Regions from separate parts of the Streptomyces sp. NBC_01474 genome, predicted to be linked through region 2. Evidence: riboswitches for the same ligand, from Rfam matches in the RefSeq annotation. Region 2 holds a riboswitch; each other region holds the start of a gene.
What was found. Region 2 has a riboswitch for cobalamin ahead of OG758_RS40345 (HoxN/HupN/NixA family nickel/cobalt transporter). Riboswitches for the same ligand answer to the same signal wherever they lie in the genome.
Positions count from the first base shown of each region.

Region 1 (5,441 bases), 1.0 Mb from region 2:
GTAGACCGCCAGATGCATCGGGAGTTCGCTGGTCGGGGTCAGGGTTCCGGCGCTCTGCTCACCGTCGAGGCCGACGGCGACGAGGTCGTCCGGGGTGAGCTCGTCGTAGGGGACCCCGCTGGGCGTGACGAGGACGGTGTCGCCGATCCGCACCGAGACGTTTCCCGAGGTCCCGACGACGAGGCCGTCGGCGACGGTGCGCCGGGCCGCCGCCACGAGCGCGTTCCATGCCTGCGCGAGCCCGTCCGCGCCCTGCCCCGCATCGCCCGGTTCCTCCGCCATGCCCGCATCCTGCCAGCCGCGCGGCGGGCCCGCGCGGATCGTGAGGCCGGGGCACTTTGGTACGGAGCCCAGGAGTCCGGAAGCGCACGAATGGGCATGAATGCCCGCCTGGAAACGATTGGCTGGAGATCGACGGGCATAGAGGGATCTTCCGGTAGCCTCCGGTGGGATTTGTCATGCACGTCGCCATTTCGGGGGAAAATATGGCTCGTGGTCACAAACCGTCCCGTCGCTGTGCGCACATCGCGACCGCGACATCACTGGCCGCCCTGACGTTCGGGGGGACCGCTCTCGCCGAGACCCCGGCGTCCGCGGCGGGCGAGACCAAGGGGCACGACGTCTCGTCGCACCAGAAGAACGTCAACTGGCGGAAGGCCAAGAGCAAGGGCTCACGGTTCGTCTACGTCAAGGCGACCGAGTCCACCACCTACCGCAATCCCTACTTCGACCAGCAGTACGACGGAGCACGGGGCGCGGGCATCATCCGAGGCGCGTACCACTTCGCGCTCCCGAACAAGTCGTCCGGCCGGACGCAGGCCTCGTACTTCGTGCGCAACGGGGGTGCGTGGCGGGCGGACGGCTGGACACTGCCGCCGGCGCTCGACATCGAGTACAACCCGTACAGCTCGAAGAAGTGCTACGGCCTGAGCAAGGCGAAGATGATCTCCTGGATCAGGTCGTTCAGCGACGAGGTCCGCCGCAGGACGGGCCGCCGGCCGGTGATCTACACCAACTACCGCTGGCGGAAGAACTGCACGGGCAACAGCACGGCCTTCGCGGGCAACCACGCGCTATGGCTGGCCCACTACGACGAGTCCGCCGGGGCGCTGCCCTCGGGCTGGCCGTACTGGACGTTCTGGCAGTACGACAACAGCGGCGGACTGCCGGGTGACCAGAATCTCTTCAACGGTTCGCAGGCCCAGCTGCGGAGGTTCGCCCGCGGCTAGCGGAGGGCTCACTTCCGCTTGATTCGGCCACCGTTCCGCTTCACGGACGACCCCGTGCCGCCGCCCCGTTCTCAACGGAGTGGCGGCACTCCGCTTCGGGTCACCGCACCGCCCGCCCCAGTTCATCTTCCGTTCACTCAGATTGCCTACGGTCGCCGAGCCACTGACGTCCAACAGAAGCCTGGGTAAATGGAACACATCACGCTTCTCCTCGGGATCGTGATCGTTACCGCTCTCGTGTTCGATTTCACGAACGGTTTCCACGACACAGCCAACGCGATGGCCACCACCATCTCGACCGGCGCTCTCAAGCCCAAGACGGCGGTGGCCATGTCCGCCGTGCTGAACCTCGTCGGAGCCTTCCTCTCCGTGGAGGTCGCCAAGACGATCTCCGGCGGCATCATCAACGAGGACGGACTCAAGACCGAGGTCATCTTCGCGGCGCTGGTGGGCGCCATCCTGTGGAATCTCCTGACCTGGCTGGTGGGGCTCCCCTCCAGCTCCTCCCACGCTCTCTTCGGCGGCCTCATCGGCGCCGCCGTGATGTCGATGGGCTGGTCGTCGATCGACGGCGGCACCGTCGTCACCAAGATCCTTCTCCCGGCCGTCGCCGCGCCGCTCGTGGCGGGCATCGCCGCCATGCTGGCCACCCGGCTCACGTACCGGATAGGCAGCAAGACCGACCAGAAGGCGACCGCCAAGGGCTACCGCGCCGGGCAGATCGCCTCCGCGGGCCTGGTCTCGCTGGCGCACGGGACGAACGACGCCCAGAAGACGATGGGCATCATCACGCTCGCCCTGATCACGGGCGGCGTCCTGAACCCCGGCGCGAACCCTCCGATGTGGGTCATCGTCTCGGCCGGTACGGCCATCGCGCTCGGCACCTACCTCGGCGGCTGGCGCATCATCCGCACCATGGGCAAGGGCCTCACGGACCTCGCGCCGCAGCAGGGCTTCGCCGCCCAGACCAGCGCCGCGACCGCGATCCTCGCCTCCTCGCACATCGGCTTCTCGCTCTCCACGACGCAGGTCTGCTCCGGCGCCGTGATGGGCTCGGGCCTCGGCCGCAAGGGCGGCGTCGTCCGCTGGTCGACCGCGACCCGCATGTTCATCGCCTGGGGCCTGACCCTGCCGGCCGCCGGTCTGGTCGGTGCGGGCGCCGAGTTCCTCACCAAGCAGGGCTCGTGGGGCGTCGCCGTCACCGCGCTGCTCCTGATCGCCGGCGCGGGCACCATCTGGGCGCTGTCCCGGCGCAACTCGATCGACCACACGAACGTCACGGACGACGACGTCACCGACGAGCCCGCCGGCGTCGTGACCACCGCGATCGCGGCCGTCACCCCGCCGCCCACCGGCACGGTCGCCGACCTGGACACCGACGTGAAGACCACCATCCCCGCCTCGCCCGCCCCGCCCTCGGCGGAGCCCGCGCGACCGGCCACGGTCTAAGGAAGCAGCAGCGCTATGCACATCGACTGGGCAGCACTCGGCTCCGTGTTCGGAGTCAGCCTCGTGATCACGGTGGCCCTCGTGGGCCTGTTCACCCTCGGCATCGTCGGCCTCACCAAGCGGGAGTCGGCGGCGGCCCAGGGCAACTCGACGGCGCTGGCCGTCTCCGGCGCGTACGCCTGCTTCGCCCTGTGCGCGGCGGCCGTCGGGTACGGGATCTTCCTGATCGTCGCCTGACCGGAGGTAACCGGCAGGAGTGCGGGGTGCGGGACGCGAAGGCGTCCCGCACCCCGCTTCGTGTGTGCCTCAGCACACTCTCCCTTCGCAGGTCAACGGCAAGTTGACGGGCGTTCGCGGAGCGTGGTGGACTTCCGGGGCCATCTACGGCAGCAGGAGAGGAAGCCGGTGTGAATCCGGCGCGGTCCCGCCACTGTCACCGGGGAGTGATCCCCGCGAGCCAGGAACTCTCGCCGCCGGTCTCTTCCAACCAGGGCGTGGACACCCTGAGTGAGGACATATCGCCATGCGCGGCTGCCAGTTGCGGGTCCTCCCGCCGAGAACGAGTACAAGGGTTCCGTTCGCCGTAGCGGCGGGCTGACCGTGCGAGCCGAGCGCGTCTTCGCGTACGGCAGCGCCGCCGGACTCCTCGGTGACCTCCTGTTCGGCGATCCGCGCCGCGGGCATCCGGTCGCCGCGTTCGGGCGGGCCGCGGGCGCCGTCGAGCGAGTGCTGTGGAGTGACCACCGAGGGTGGGGCGCACTGCACACCGCCGTGTGCGCCGGGGGCGCCGCCGTCGCCGGTGGCCTCGCCGCGCGCGCCGTGCGCCGCTCCCCCGCCGCCTCCGTCGCACTGACCGCCGCCGCCACCTGGGCCGTCGTCGGCGGTACGTCGCTGGGGCGCGAGGCGCGCGCCATCGGGGGCGCGCTGGCCGCCGGTGACGTGGACGCGGCGCGCGAGCGGCTGCCGCATCTGTGCGGGCGCGACCCGCAGGCCCTGGACGCGGACGGGATCGCGCGGGCCGTCGTCGAGTCCGTCGCCGAGAACACCTCCGACGCCGTCGTGGGCGCGCTCGTGTGGGGCGCCGTCGCCGGGGTCCCCGGGCTCGTCGCCTTCCGCGCCGTGAACACGCTGGACGCCATGGTCGGGCACAAGTCGGCCAGGTACCGCCGTTACGGCTGGGCCTCCGCGCGCCTCGACGACGTGGCCGGCTGGCCGGGGGCGCGGCTGACCGGGGTGCTCGCCGCGGTCGCGGGCGGCCGTCCGCGCGGCGCGCTCACCGCGTGGCGCGAGGACGCGCGGCTGCACCCGAGCCCCAACGCCGGTGTCGTCGAGTCCTCGTTCGCGGGGGCGCTCGGGGTGCGGCTCGGGGGCACGTTGTCGTACGGCGGGCGGGTCGAGCACCGGCCCGTACTGAACGCGTCGGGCCGGTCCGTGGAGACCGCCGACGTCGAGCGGGCGGCGCGGCTTTCGCGGCGCGTGACCTGGCTGGCCCTCGGCGTGTGTGTCGCCGGGCGGGCACTTTTGCGGAGGGGGAAGTCGTGAGTGGTGGCGGACTGCTGGTGGCAGGAACCACGTCCGATGCCGGGAAGAGCGTCGTCACCGCGGGCATCTGCCGGTGGCTGGTGCGGCAGGGGGTGAAGGTCGCGCCGTTCAAGGGACAGAACATGTCCCTCAACTCCTTCGTGACGCGCGAGGGCGCCGAGATCGGCCGTGCGCAGGCCATGCAGGCGCAGGCCGCCCGCGTCGAGCCGAGCGCCCTGATGAACCCCGTACTGCTGAAGCCGGGCAGCGACCGGAGCAGCCAGGTGGTGCTCATGGGCAAGCCGGTCGGCGAGTTGAGCGCTCGCGGGTTCTTCGGGGAGTCCGGGCCCGCGGTGAAGCCGCTGTCAGGTGCCGTGTCCCCCGGGAAGGCGCTGCACGGAGGGCGCCAGGCCGCACTCCTCGACACCGTCGTGGGATGCCTGGAGGAACTCCGGGGCAGCTATGACGCCGTGATCTGTGAAGGGGCGGGCTCTCCCGCCGAGATCAACCTGCGCCGCACCGACATCGTCAACATGGGGATCGCGCGGGCCGCACGGCTGCCCGTGCTCGTGGTCGGCGACATCGACCGCGGCGGTGTCTTCGCGTCGTTCTTCGGCACGACCGCGCTGCTCGCGCCCGAGGACCAGGAGCTGCTGGCCGGCTATCTGGTGAACAAGTTCCGCGGGGACGTCTCCCTGCTCGAACCCGGCCTCGACATGCTCAAGGACCTGACCGGGCGCGCCACGTACGGAGTGCTCCCCTTCCAGCACGGCCTCGGCATCGATGAGGAGGACGGGCTGCGCGTGTCGCTGCGCGGCTCCGTGCGCGAGTCACAGACGACGGCCCCCGTCGGCGAGGACGTGCTGCGCGTCGCCGTGTGCGCCGTGCCGCTGATGTCGAACTTCACCGACGTGGACGCGCTGGCCGCGGAGCCGGGCGTCGTCGTGCGGTTCGTCGACCGGGCCGAGGAGCTCGTCGACGCGGACCTGGTCGTCGTGCCGGGAACGCGCGGCACCGTCAAGGCACTTCAGTGGCTGCGCGAGCGCGGCCTCGCCGACGCCCTCGCGCGCCGGGCCGCCGAGGGGCGCCCGGTCCTCGGGATCTGCGGTGGTTTCCAGGTGCTCGGCGAGCGCATCGAGGACGACGTCGAGTCACGCGCGGGCGCCGTCGACGGGCTCGGACTGCTGCCCGTACGGGTGCGGTTCGAGCGCGAGAAGACCCTCGCCCGGCCCGTCGGCGAGG
Region 1 is NZ_CP109449.1:7,796,016-7,801,456, reverse strand. Features, by position in the region: gene OG758_RS35555 (class II aldolase/adducin family protein) at 1-282, opposite strand, end outside; gene OG758_RS35550 (lysozyme) at 486-1,229, shown strand; gene OG758_RS35545 (inorganic phosphate transporter) at 1,419-2,678, shown strand; gene OG758_RS35540 (hypothetical protein) at 2,694-2,915, shown strand; cobalamin riboswitch at 3,026-3,167, shown strand; gene OG758_RS35535 (cobalamin biosynthesis protein) at 3,279-4,220, shown strand; gene OG758_RS35530 (cobyric acid synthase) at 4,217-5,441, shown strand, end outside.
Region 1: linked by a shared signal. The riboswitch ahead of OG758_RS35535 (cobalamin biosynthesis protein) and the one ahead of OG758_RS40345 (HoxN/HupN/NixA family nickel/cobalt transporter) in region 2 are both predicted to bind cobalamin.

Region 2 (5,441 bases):
AGTCGCCGTTCGCCGAGCCCCGGTCACGGGTTCCGTCCGCCGAGCCCCGGTCACGGGTCCCGTCGTCCGAGCCCCGGTCGAGAGGCCCGTCGTCGGAGGGGCTCAAGGGGTCCGTCCGGCCCACCGAGCCGACCCGGCCCACCGCGTCGGGTGCGGTCAGCGAGGCGGGCGCTGCGACGGGGTGCTGTGCGGCTGCGGTCCCGGGCGCGAGCGCGGTGAGGCAGGCGGTCGTCGTGATGACGGTGGCTATCGGGCAGAACATGAGGCGTCTCCGGTCCCTGTGCCGCAGCGGCAGAGGGAGCTGCGGTCCTGGTCAGGACGCTAGTGAGCCCGGGCGGACGGCGCCCGCAGGGTTAGGCCGATCGGATGTCGTCCGCGTCGGAGGCCGGCTCGCGATATCCGGCCGCGGCGGCCGCCACGAGCAGGGTGCCGACGAGGAGCGGCCAGCCGAGACCGTGGTGCAGCACGAGCAGAGCGCCGAGCGTGGCGCCCGCGAGCATCGCCACCACGGAGGCGATCCGCCGCCCCGTCCGCGGAGCGGTGCCGCCCGCGAGCGAGGACTCCGAGGCGAACCCGGTCAGCGTCATCGTGAGGACCGTCGTGGTCATGTCCGGGACCCCGAGTTTGCGGACGGTCGCGTTGCGTAGCCCCATCGCCCATGCGAGGACGGCGATGAGCGTGTACGTCGCCCCGCCCGGCCACGCGAACGCGACGGCCGTCGCCACGGCGAGCAGGACCGCCTCGGTGACGAACACCGACCGCACCCAGGTCGCCCGCGCCCGCCCGGCGAACACTCCGGTCAGCCGCCCGGCGCACACGGCCCCCGCGAGGAACGCGCCGAGGGAGGTGACCGACCCGAGGACGGAGAACCCGGGAGCGCCCGCCGCGGCGAAGCCGATGATGATGACGTTGCCGGTCATGTTCGCCGCGAAGACGCGGCCGAGGCCCAGATAGCTGACCGCGTCGACGAAGCCGCTCACGACCGTGAGGACCGTGAGGGCCGCGGGGAGGGCGGACCTGCGTGGTACGGGCGCGGGCTCCGCCGGTGGAACGCTGGCTTCACTCACCCGCACGACCATACGGAGTCCCGGTCCCGGCGGCCCGCCGGATCAGGTCCGCACGGCCCACCGCTCCTCGACCTTCGCGAGCCGCCAGTACCCGATGGCCACCGCCCAGACGACGACGAACAGACCCACGATGATGAACCCGACGTTGTCCAGGTCGAGCCCGGCTATCCAGCCGGTCACCGAGTCCCGCAGGTCGAGCTTGTCGTGCAGGACCCCCACGAGCTCGATGGTGCCGATCAGGAACGCGACGGCGATCGAGAGGCCGGTGATGGCCAGGTTGTAGAACACCTTGCGCACGGGGTTCGAGAACGCCCACTGGTACGCGAAGTTCATGAACGTCCCGTCCAGGGTGTCGAACAGACTCATTCCGGCGGCGAACAGCAGCGGCAGGCACAGGATCGCGTACCAGGGCAGTCCGGCCGCCGCGCCGCTGCCCGCCATCACCATCAGCGTGACCTCGGTCGCCGTGTCGAAGCCGAGGCCGAAGAGGAAGCCGAGCGGGTACATCTGGCCAGGCCGGGTGATGGACTTGGTGAACCGGCCGAGGATCCGGTTCATGAACCCCCGTGAATCCAGGTGCTGTTCGAGCTCCGCCTCGTCGTACGAGCCCGCGCGCATCGCCCGGAACACCCGCAGGATCCCCACCAGGGCGACGAGGTTGAGCGCCGCGATGAGGTAGAGGAAGGACCCGGAGATGGTGGTGCCCATGACGCCGAGCGTCTGATGGGTGGCGGAGCCCTCGTTCATGATCCGCCCGGCGAGCTGGGTGCCCCCGGCGATCAGCGCGGCGAGCACGACCACCACGCTGGAGTGGCCGAGCGCGAACCAGAACCCCACCGACACCGGGCGCTTGCCGTCGGCCATCAGCTTCCGGGTCGTGTTGTCGATCGCGGCGATGTGGTCCGCGTCGAACGCGTGCCGCATGCCCAGGGTGTACGCGGTGACGCCGAGGCCGATGCCGAAGGCCTTCGACCCCACCTCGTAGTGCTCCGGCACGACGAGCAGGAACAGCACGCCGAACGCGACGACATGGAGTGCGGCTATCACCGCCAGGAGCCCGGCGGTGCGGACGGTGTCCTCGCGCCGCCAGTGGAACGCGTCGCGTCCGGTCTCCGGGGGCTTTACGGGCAGGGTCATGCGGTCACGCTCCAACACCTCGTGGAATCACTTCGTGAGATGCCGTGGCCGGTCTCCTGGCTGACGGGTGTCCGCGTCCGCCCCTGCCTTCCCAGCTGCGCGCGGCAGCCAGTGGCGTGGTGGGGCGAGGCGTCCCGAGTCGTCTCGTTGCCGAGGGACCCGGGGCCCGATCACAGTGGCGAGGGCCGCTTCGGTCTGGGTCCTTTGAGGGACCGTCACCGAATTCCCGAGCGCCACGGCCCGCCCACAGTAGAGGCCGGTCGGCGACGCCTGCAAGGCTGCACAGCTGCATAGGTGTGCGCGGGTATTCAAGATCACATCGGCGGCTGCGAGGATGGCGTCATGCATCTCGTCCCTGCCGAGCGCGCCGACCGCCGCACGATCGACGGCCACCGGGTCTGCGAGGCCATCGCCGCCATCGGTGAGCCAGGGCATGTCCGTGCCTGGGCCGACCGGTTCTCCCTGCTCGCCGATCCCCGGCGCCTCGCGCTGCTGCTCGCGCTGTACCGGGCGGGGCCGCTGGCCGTGTCGGATCTCGCCGTGGCCACGGGCATGAATGACCCGGCGGTCTCGCAGGCGCTGCGGCTGCTGCGCGCGGCCGGCGTGGTCGAGGGGGAGAAGGAGGGCAGGATCGTGCGCTACCGCGTCGTCGACGCGGCGACCGCGGATCTGCTCGAGCAGTGCGCGACGGACGGCGCGCACTGACACGTGCGCGCCGTCATGGCCGGTTTCAGTCCCGTCGGGCGGCGGCCCGGCGGCGCGCGGCGGCGATCTCCGCGTACGTGAGGTCGCGGCCCTCCCAGTGCGAGCCCTCGACCGACTTGCCGGGCTCCAGGTCCTTGTAGACCTCGAAGAAGTGCGTGATCTCCAGACGGTCGAACTCGGGGATGTCCTCGATGTCCTGCACGGAGGTGTGGCGCGGATCGTGCGCGGGCACGCAGAGGACTTTCTCGTCCATGCCCTTCTCGTCCCGCATCACGAACATGCCGATCGCCCGGCATTCGACGGTGCAGCCGGGGAACGTCGGATCGCCCACCAGGACGAGTGCGTCGAGCGGATCGCCGTCGCGCCCGAGGGTGCCCACGATGTATCCGTAGTCCGCCGGGTACTGGGTGGAGGTGAACAGCATCCGGTCGAGCCTTATCCGGCCGACGGAATGGTCCATCTCGTACTTGTTGCGGGAGCCTTGGGGGATCTCCACGGTGACGTCGAACGCGTGGAGCGCGTCGGTGCCGTGGGCTGCGTCGGTGTGTCGGACCTCGTTGTCCAAGCCGGCCTCCTCGTCCACCCCGAGTGTGCGCCCGGGAGTACCGGCGCGTCAGCCGATCGGGAACTCCAATTCGGGCCTGTCCCACATCACGGCGGGCGGATCGGCGGCCGCCGTGCCGGTGCGGACGGCTCCCGTGCTGCGGTAGAAGCCCTCGGCGGGCGGGTGCGAGACCACGCGGACCGAGGTGAGACCGGCGGCGCGCGCCTCGTCCTTCATGTGGGCGACCAGCAGCCGCCCGATGCCGAGCCCCTGCGCCGCGTCGGCGACGAACATCAGGTCGAGCTCCGGCGGTACGAGCGTGAGCGCGTAGAACCCGAGCACCAGGTCGTCGGCGCCGACTGCGACGAAGACACGATGAGCCTCGATGTAGTCGGGGCCCACCCGGTAGCCGGCCACCATCGACGCGTACGGGGCCTCGTAGGCGCGGGACGTACGGACGAGCCGGGTCAGCCGCTTGGCGTCGCGGGCGGTCGCCCTGCGCACCCGGACCGCCCCGCCACCTCCCGATCCCAAGGCTGTAATGCTCGAAGTCATAGTGAGAGTATTACGCATCCTGCGGCGCCGATCGACCCGGGACCCTGTACGGCGGCCGTCTCACGCGGTGGGAACGGTGGACTGCACCTGCCGCAGGAACGTCGCGTTGTCCGGCGTCTGCCGGATCCGCTCGACGAGCGTCTCGAGCCCGGCGTGCCCGTCCCGCGACTGAAGTGCGCGCCGCAGACCGCGTACGACCGCCAACTCGGCCTCCGGCAGTAGGAGTTCCTCGCGGCGCGTGCCGGACTGGGTGAGGTCGACGGCGGGGTGGATCCGGCGCTCGGCAAGGGTGCGGTCGAGGCGGATCTCCATGTTGCCCGTGCTCTTGAGTTCCTCGAAGAAGTAGTCGTCGGCGCGAGAGCCGGTGTCGACGAGCGCGGTGGCGAGGATGGTGAGCGAGCCGCCCTCCTCGGCGAGCCTCGCCGCTCCGAAGAACCGCTTGGGCCCGATCAGCGCGGACGCGTCGACACCGCCGCTGAGCGTACGGCCGCCGGACGAGACCGTGTTGTTGTGGGCGCGGCACAGGCGCGTCAGGGAGTCGAGGAGGATGACGACGTCCCGGCCGTCCTCGACGAGCCGCTTGGCACGCTCGACGGCCAGTTCGGCCAGCGCGATATGCGCCTTCGCGGGCTGGTCGAAGGTCGAGGCGAAGACCTCGCCGCGCACCGAGCGCCGCATGTCGGTGACCTCCTCCGGCCGTTCGTCGAGGAGCACCACCATCAGATGGGCCTCGGGGTCGTTCGTGGCGACGGACGCGGCGAGCTGCTGGAGCAGCACCGTCTTGCCGGTCTTGGGCGGCGCCACGATCAGCCCGCGCTGCCCCTTGCCGATGGGGGTGAACAGGTCGACGACGCGGGGTGTCACACCGCCCTTCGCGGTTTCGAGACGCAGCTGCTGCCGCGGGTGCAGGGGCGTGAGGTCGCCGAACCGGGGTCGTCCGCGCAGCTCCTGCACGGGGCGCCCGTTGACGCGCTCGACCTCGGCGAGGGCGCGCGGCCTGCCGCACGTCCCCTGGATCAAGTCGCCCTTGCGCAGGCCGAGTCGGCGGATCAGGGCGGCCGGCACCTGGACGTCGTGCGACGTCGGCAGGAGGTCGGCGAGGCGCAGGAACCCGGGCCCGTTGCCCGAGATGTCGAGGACGCCCGCGGCCTGGACCGCGACCTCCTTCGGCTGCGTCGTGAACGCCTTTGTGGTGGTGGGGGGTTCGAGTGTGGTGGTCATCGGAATCGGTCCTTTCGCGGACGTTCGTACGAGAGCATGAGTGAGGTGGGATCCGGCGGGATCGGGGCGGTGACTGCACGCCCCGCGAGGCGGGCGGGCGAAGAGGCCCGTGAAAGCCCTGAGAAGCCTGTGGCCGGGGAGAAGCGATGCGGGGTACGGCGCGTCGGCGCCGCCTGGCGCATCGCTGACATCGATTCGACGAATCCCGCTGT
Region 2 is NZ_CP109449.1:8,826,317-8,831,757, forward strand. Features, by position in the region: gene OG758_RS40335 (hypothetical protein) at 1-262, opposite strand, end outside; gene OG758_RS40340 (YoaK family protein) at 354-1,067, opposite strand; gene OG758_RS40345 (HoxN/HupN/NixA family nickel/cobalt transporter) at 1,110-2,204, opposite strand; cobalamin riboswitch at 2,234-2,457, opposite strand; gene OG758_RS40350 (ArsR/SmtB family transcription factor) at 2,547-2,909, shown strand; gene OG758_RS40355 (inorganic diphosphatase) at 2,935-3,474, opposite strand; gene OG758_RS40360 (GNAT family N-acetyltransferase) at 3,523-4,008, opposite strand; gene rho (transcription termination factor Rho) at 4,069-5,229, opposite strand.

Region 3 (5,441 bases), 7.3 Mb from region 2:
GTCAGGCACATCCGGACGTCGGTCCAGCCCGCCCCGCCGAGCGAGCCGAGCAGCCAGAACAGGACGCCGCGCGTCGTCTCGGCATCCGCCGCGGTCAGTACGACGACGGAGGTGAGCGCGGAGAACAGTTGCATGGCGGCCACCCCGGACAGCACCACACGGTCGGTGGAGCCGCCGAGAGCCTGGCTGAGCACCAGTACCAGCGCGAAGGAGACGACCGCGCCGAGGAAGGCGCCGCCCGAGACCGACAGGGCGCCGCCGCCGACGCCGAGTACGACGACCAGGACCGCGCCGGTCGAGGCGCCGGAGGAGACGCCCAGGACGAAGGGGTCGGCGAGCGGATTGCGCAGCAGCGACTGCATCACGGCGCCGCACACCGCGAGCCCCGCGCCGCACACGGCGGCCAGCAGCGTGCGCGGCAGCCGCAGGTTCCACACGATGCCGTCGCGGATGGGGGTCAACTGCGGTTCGCCCAGGCCGAGGTGGGCGGCCACGGCCGACCAGACATCGGTCATCCCGATGTCGGCCGGGCCGATGGTGATGGCCAGGGCGACGGACACGATGAGCACCGCGAAACCGGATGGCCAGGCGAGCACGCCACGCACCGCATGAAGCCGCTTCCCGGTGGCGGATGACGGCACCGCCTCAGGGGGCGCCCCGGGGGGTGGGGCCGGCGCTTCCACGCTCATCCGGCGAGGCCGAACGCCCGCAGTTTCGCGGCGACTTGCTCCACACCCTCCACCGTTCGGATCGTCGGGTTCATGGCCTGCCCGCTGAGCAGCACGTACCGCTTCTTCTTCACGGCTGTCATGTTCTTGGTCACGGCGTTGGACTCGAGGAACTCGATCTTCTTCGCGGCGGATTCGGCGGTCTGCGAGCGGCGCGTGAGATCGCCGATGACGAGGACATCCGGGTCCCGGTCGGCGACCGTTTCCCAGCTGATCTGGGGCCATTCGTCGCGGGTGTCGTCGAAGACGTTCTTCGCCCCCACCTCACGGGTGATGACGCCGGGCGCTCCGCAACAGCCCGCCATGTAGGGGGAGTCGGAGTTGGCGAACCAGTACAGGAGGGTCGTCCGGGAGGCGTCGATGCCGCTGGTCGCCTTCTTCACGCGGGCCTTGAGTGCGGAGACGAGCCGCTCGCCCCGTTCGCGTACGTCGAAGACGGCGGCGAGGTCGCGGATTTCGCCGTAGACGGTCTGCATGCCGAGGGTCTTGGTGCGGGCGCCGTCACCGCCGCCGCTGTTGTCCTTGCCGACACAGTCGGAGGGCGAGAGGTACGCCGGTACGCCCAGCTTCGCGAACTGGTCGCGTGGCGCCACTCCGCCCTTGCTCAGCGTGGCGCCGAACGAGGCGGCGACGAAGTCGGGTTCGGTGTCCAGGACCTTCTCGAAGGACGGATAACGGTCGGCGAGCCGCTCGACCTTCGCGTTCTCCTTCTCCAGTCCCTTCATCACGGGGTCCGTCCAGGTCCCCGTGCCGGCCATGCGGTCGCCGAGGCCGAGCGCGAGCATGATCTCGGTCGAGCCCTGGTCGAGAGAGACGGCACGCTCGGGCGCCGCTTTCACCTCGACCCGCGTACCGCAGTTGTCGAGTACGACGGGATGGCCGGCGGTGCTCTCCTGAGCCGCGGGCGTGCGGGCGGATTCGCCGCTCCCGCCGCAGGCGGCCAGGACGAGCATCCCGGCGAGAGTGAGCGCGGCACGGGGTATGAGGCGGGCGGAGCCACGGCGTGTGACGGGGTGCGCGAAGGGCACAGGGACTTCCTCGATGTCGAGGGCTCAAGCGCGGAGCCCGGTCGCACGGTCTCCCCCGCCGCCCCGACCGGAGCCCGCGAAGGCTGCCAGCAGGTCTTCGGACTCGGGATCACGCGGACGGGGCGCCTTCCCGGGCCGCGTGCGGTCCAGTGGCCGATGCTCCGCCCGTCACCCTCACCGCTGCGCGTCAGCTCCGGATTCGCACCGGATTCCCTGACACATACCTGTCCAAGTCCGCGCAATGCGGGGCAGACGGGCATGAGTTCGACTGGCCTTGGAAAGCTACCACGGCACCCGAATCCAGACGGCGGCCCCTTCTCGCCCGGTGTCCGCGGTGCGGGGCGGGCTCGCGCCGGACCGTCCCGCGTGCGTAGGGTGACCGGTGCAGCTGGTTCGCCCCGTCCGCCAGACGGGAGCGTCGTAAGAGGGAACCCGGTGGGAATCCGGGACTGCCCCGCAGCGGTGAGCTGGAACGACCGCCGTCACACGCACTGGCCCGATGGATCGGGCTGGGAAGCGACGGCCAGTAGGTGTCCGCCCGACATCGGGTGGACGTGCCCGCGAGTCCGAAGACCTGCCCGTTGCCCGTGCGTGAACCATTCGTGCGCGGATATCCCGGTGACCTCGAGGGCGGGTCGGCGTACACACCGAACGGGCGCGCGTGCCCTGCCGTACGCGCCCGCACCGTCCGGTCCGTGTCACCCTTCGCGCTCTCGCCCCGTCTCCGGGATCTCAGGGATTCATCTCGCGAAGGAGATCTCCGTGACCACCAAGTCCTCAGCCGCGGCAGCACGGGCCACCGTGCACGGCTACCCGCGCCAGGGCCCCGCCCGCGAACTCAAGAAGGCGATCGAGGGCTACTGGAAGGGCCGTGTCGGCGCCGACACCCTCCGCTCGACCGCCGCCGGCCTGCGCCGCGCGAACTGGCACGAACTGGCCGACGCGGGCATCGGCGAAGTCCCCACCGGTGACTTCTCGTTCTACGACCACGTCCTGGACGCCACCGTCATGGTCGGCGCGATCCCCGAGCGGCACCGCTCCGCCGTCGAGGCCGACGCGCTGGACGGCTACTTCGCCATGGCGCGCGGCACGCAGGACGTGGCACCGCTGGAGATGACGAAGTGGTTCGACACCAACTATCACTACCTGGTGCCGGAGTTGGGCCCCGGGACGGTGTTCACGGCCGACTCCACCAAGCAGGTCGCCGAGCTCAAGGAGGCCCTCGCCCTGGGTCTGCAGGCCCGGCCCGTGCTCGTCGGCCCGGTCACCTATCTGCTGCTGGCCAAGCCCGCGCCCGGGGTGGCCGCCGACTTCGAGCCGCTGACCCTGCTCGACCGTCTGCTGCCGGTCTACGCCGAAGTCCTCGCCGATCTGCGCGAGGCGGGCGCGGAGTGGGTGCAGCTGGACGAACCCGCCCTCGTCCAGGACCGCACGCCGGCCGAACTGAACGCCGCCGGGCGCGCCTACCGCGACCTCGGCGCCCTCACCGACCGGCCCAAGATGCTGGTGGCCTCGTACTTCGACCGGCTCGGCGAGGCCCTGCCCGTCCTGGCCGGGGCGCCGGTGGAGGGGCTCGCGCTCGACTTCACCGAGAGGGCCGCCGCCAACCTGGACGCCCTTGCCGCCGTCGGCGGGCTGCCCGGCAAGCGCCTGGTCGCGGGGGTCGTCAACGGCCGCAACATCTGGGTCGACGACCTGGAGAAGTCGCTGGCCACGCTCGGCACCCTGCTCGGCCTCGCCGACCGGGTCGACGTGGCGGCCTCCTGCTCGCTGCTGCACGTGCCCGTCGACACGGCTCTCGAGCGTGACATCGAGCCTCAGATCCTGCGCTGGCTCGCCTTCGCCCGCCAGAAGACCGCCGAGATCGCCACCCTCGCACGCGGTCTGACGCAGGGCACCGACACGATCTCGGCCCAACTCGCCGCCAACCGCGCGGACCTGGCCTCCCGGACCACGTCCGCCCTCACCCGCGACCCGGCCGTACGCGCCCGCACCGCGTCGGTCACGGCGGCGGACGCCCGCCGCGCGCAGCCGTACGCGGAACGCGCGGCGGCACAGCGGGGCAGCCTCGGCCTCCCCCTCCTGCCGACGACGACCATCGGTTCGTTCCCGCAGACGGCGGAGCTGCGCACCGCACGGGCGGGACTGCGGGCCGGACGGATCGACGCGGCCGCGTACGAGGAGCGCGTCAGGGCCGAGATCCAGGAGGTGATCGCTTTCCAGGAGAAGGCCGGCCTCGACGTCCTGGTGCACGGCGAGCCCGAACGCAACGACATGGTGCAGTACTTCGCCGAGCAGCTCACCGGCTATCTGGCCACCCAACACGGCTGGGTGCAGTCCTATGGAACCCGTTATGTCCGTCCGCCGATCCTCGCCGGTGACATCTCGCGCCCCGAGCCGATGACGGTGCGCTGGACGACGTACGCCCAGTCGCTCACGGGCCGCCCGGTCAAGGGCATGCTCACCGGCCCCGTCACCATGCTCGCGTGGTCCTTCGTCCGTGACGACCAGCCGCTCGCCGACACCGCTCGTCAGGTCGCGCTCGCCCTGCGGGACGAGGTGAACGACCTTGAGGCGGCCGGAACTTCGGTGATCCAGGTCGACGAGCCCGCCTTGCGCGAGACCCTCCCGCTGCGCGCCGCCGACCACGCCGCCTACCTCGCGTGGGCGACGGAGGCGTTCCGGCTCACGACGAGCGGGGTCCGGCCGGACACTCAGGTCCACACGCACATGTGCTATGCCGAGTTCGGGGACATCGTGCGGGCCATCGACGACCTCGACGCCGATGTGATCAGCCTCGAGGCGGCCCGGTCGCACATGCAGGTCGCGCGCGAACTGGCCGCCCACGGCTACCCGCGCGAGGCCGGACCCGGCGTGTACGACATCCACTCGCCGCGCGTGCCCGGCGCCGGCGAGGCGGCGGCCCTGCTGCGCAAGGGACTTGAGGCGATCCCCGCCGAGCGGCTGTGGGTCAACCCCGACTGCGGGCTGAAGACCCGTGGCTGGCCCGAGACCCGCGCCTCCCTGGAGAACCTGGTCGCGGCGGCCCGCACGGTCCGCGGGGAACTCTCCGCGTCCTGACGCCGGGATGAGACTGTCCGGGCGGGGGGCATCGTGTCTCGCCCGGACAGCCACGCGCAGAGAGGGACATCCCTCAGCCGCGGTACGTCTCCAGCAGCCTCAGCCACACCTCGCTCACCGTCGGATAGGACGGGACCGCGTGCCACAGGCGGTCGATCGGGACCTCGCCCGCCACGGCGACCGTGGCCGAGTGGACGAGTTCGCCGACGCCCGGACCGACGAAGGTGACTCCCAGGAGGATCTCGCGGTCGAGGTCGACGATCATGCGGGCGCGGCCGCGGTAGCCGTCGCCGTACAGGCCGGCGCCCGCCACGGAGGCGATGTCGTAGTCGACGGCGCGGACGCGGTGGCCCGCCGCCTCGGCCTCCGCGAGGGTGAGCCCCGCCGAGCCCGCCTCGGGGTCGGTGAAGACGACCTGCGGGACGGCGGAGTGGTCGGCGGTCGCCGCGTGGGCGCCCCAGCGGTCCGTCTCCAGGAGCGGGACTCCCTGGGCGCGGGCGGCGATGGCCGCGCCCGCGATACGGGCCTGGTACTTGCCCTGGTGGGTGAGGAGCGCGCGATGGTTCACGTCCCCGACCGCGTACAGCCAGGTGCTGCCCTCGAC
Region 3 is NZ_CP109449.1:1,481,534-1,486,974, forward strand. Features, by position in the region: gene OG758_RS07070 (FecCD family ABC transporter permease) at 1-689, opposite strand, end outside; gene OG758_RS07075 (ABC transporter substrate-binding protein) at 686-1,681, opposite strand; cobalamin riboswitch at 1,828-2,025, opposite strand; cobalamin riboswitch at 2,129-2,352, shown strand; gene metE (5-methyltetrahydropteroyltriglutamate--homocysteine S-methyltransferase) at 2,519-4,837, shown strand; gene OG758_RS07085 (dihydrolipoyl dehydrogenase family protein) at 4,911-5,441, opposite strand, start outside.
Region 3: linked by a shared signal. The riboswitch ahead of OG758_RS07075 (ABC transporter substrate-binding protein) and the one ahead of OG758_RS40345 (HoxN/HupN/NixA family nickel/cobalt transporter) in region 2 are both predicted to bind cobalamin.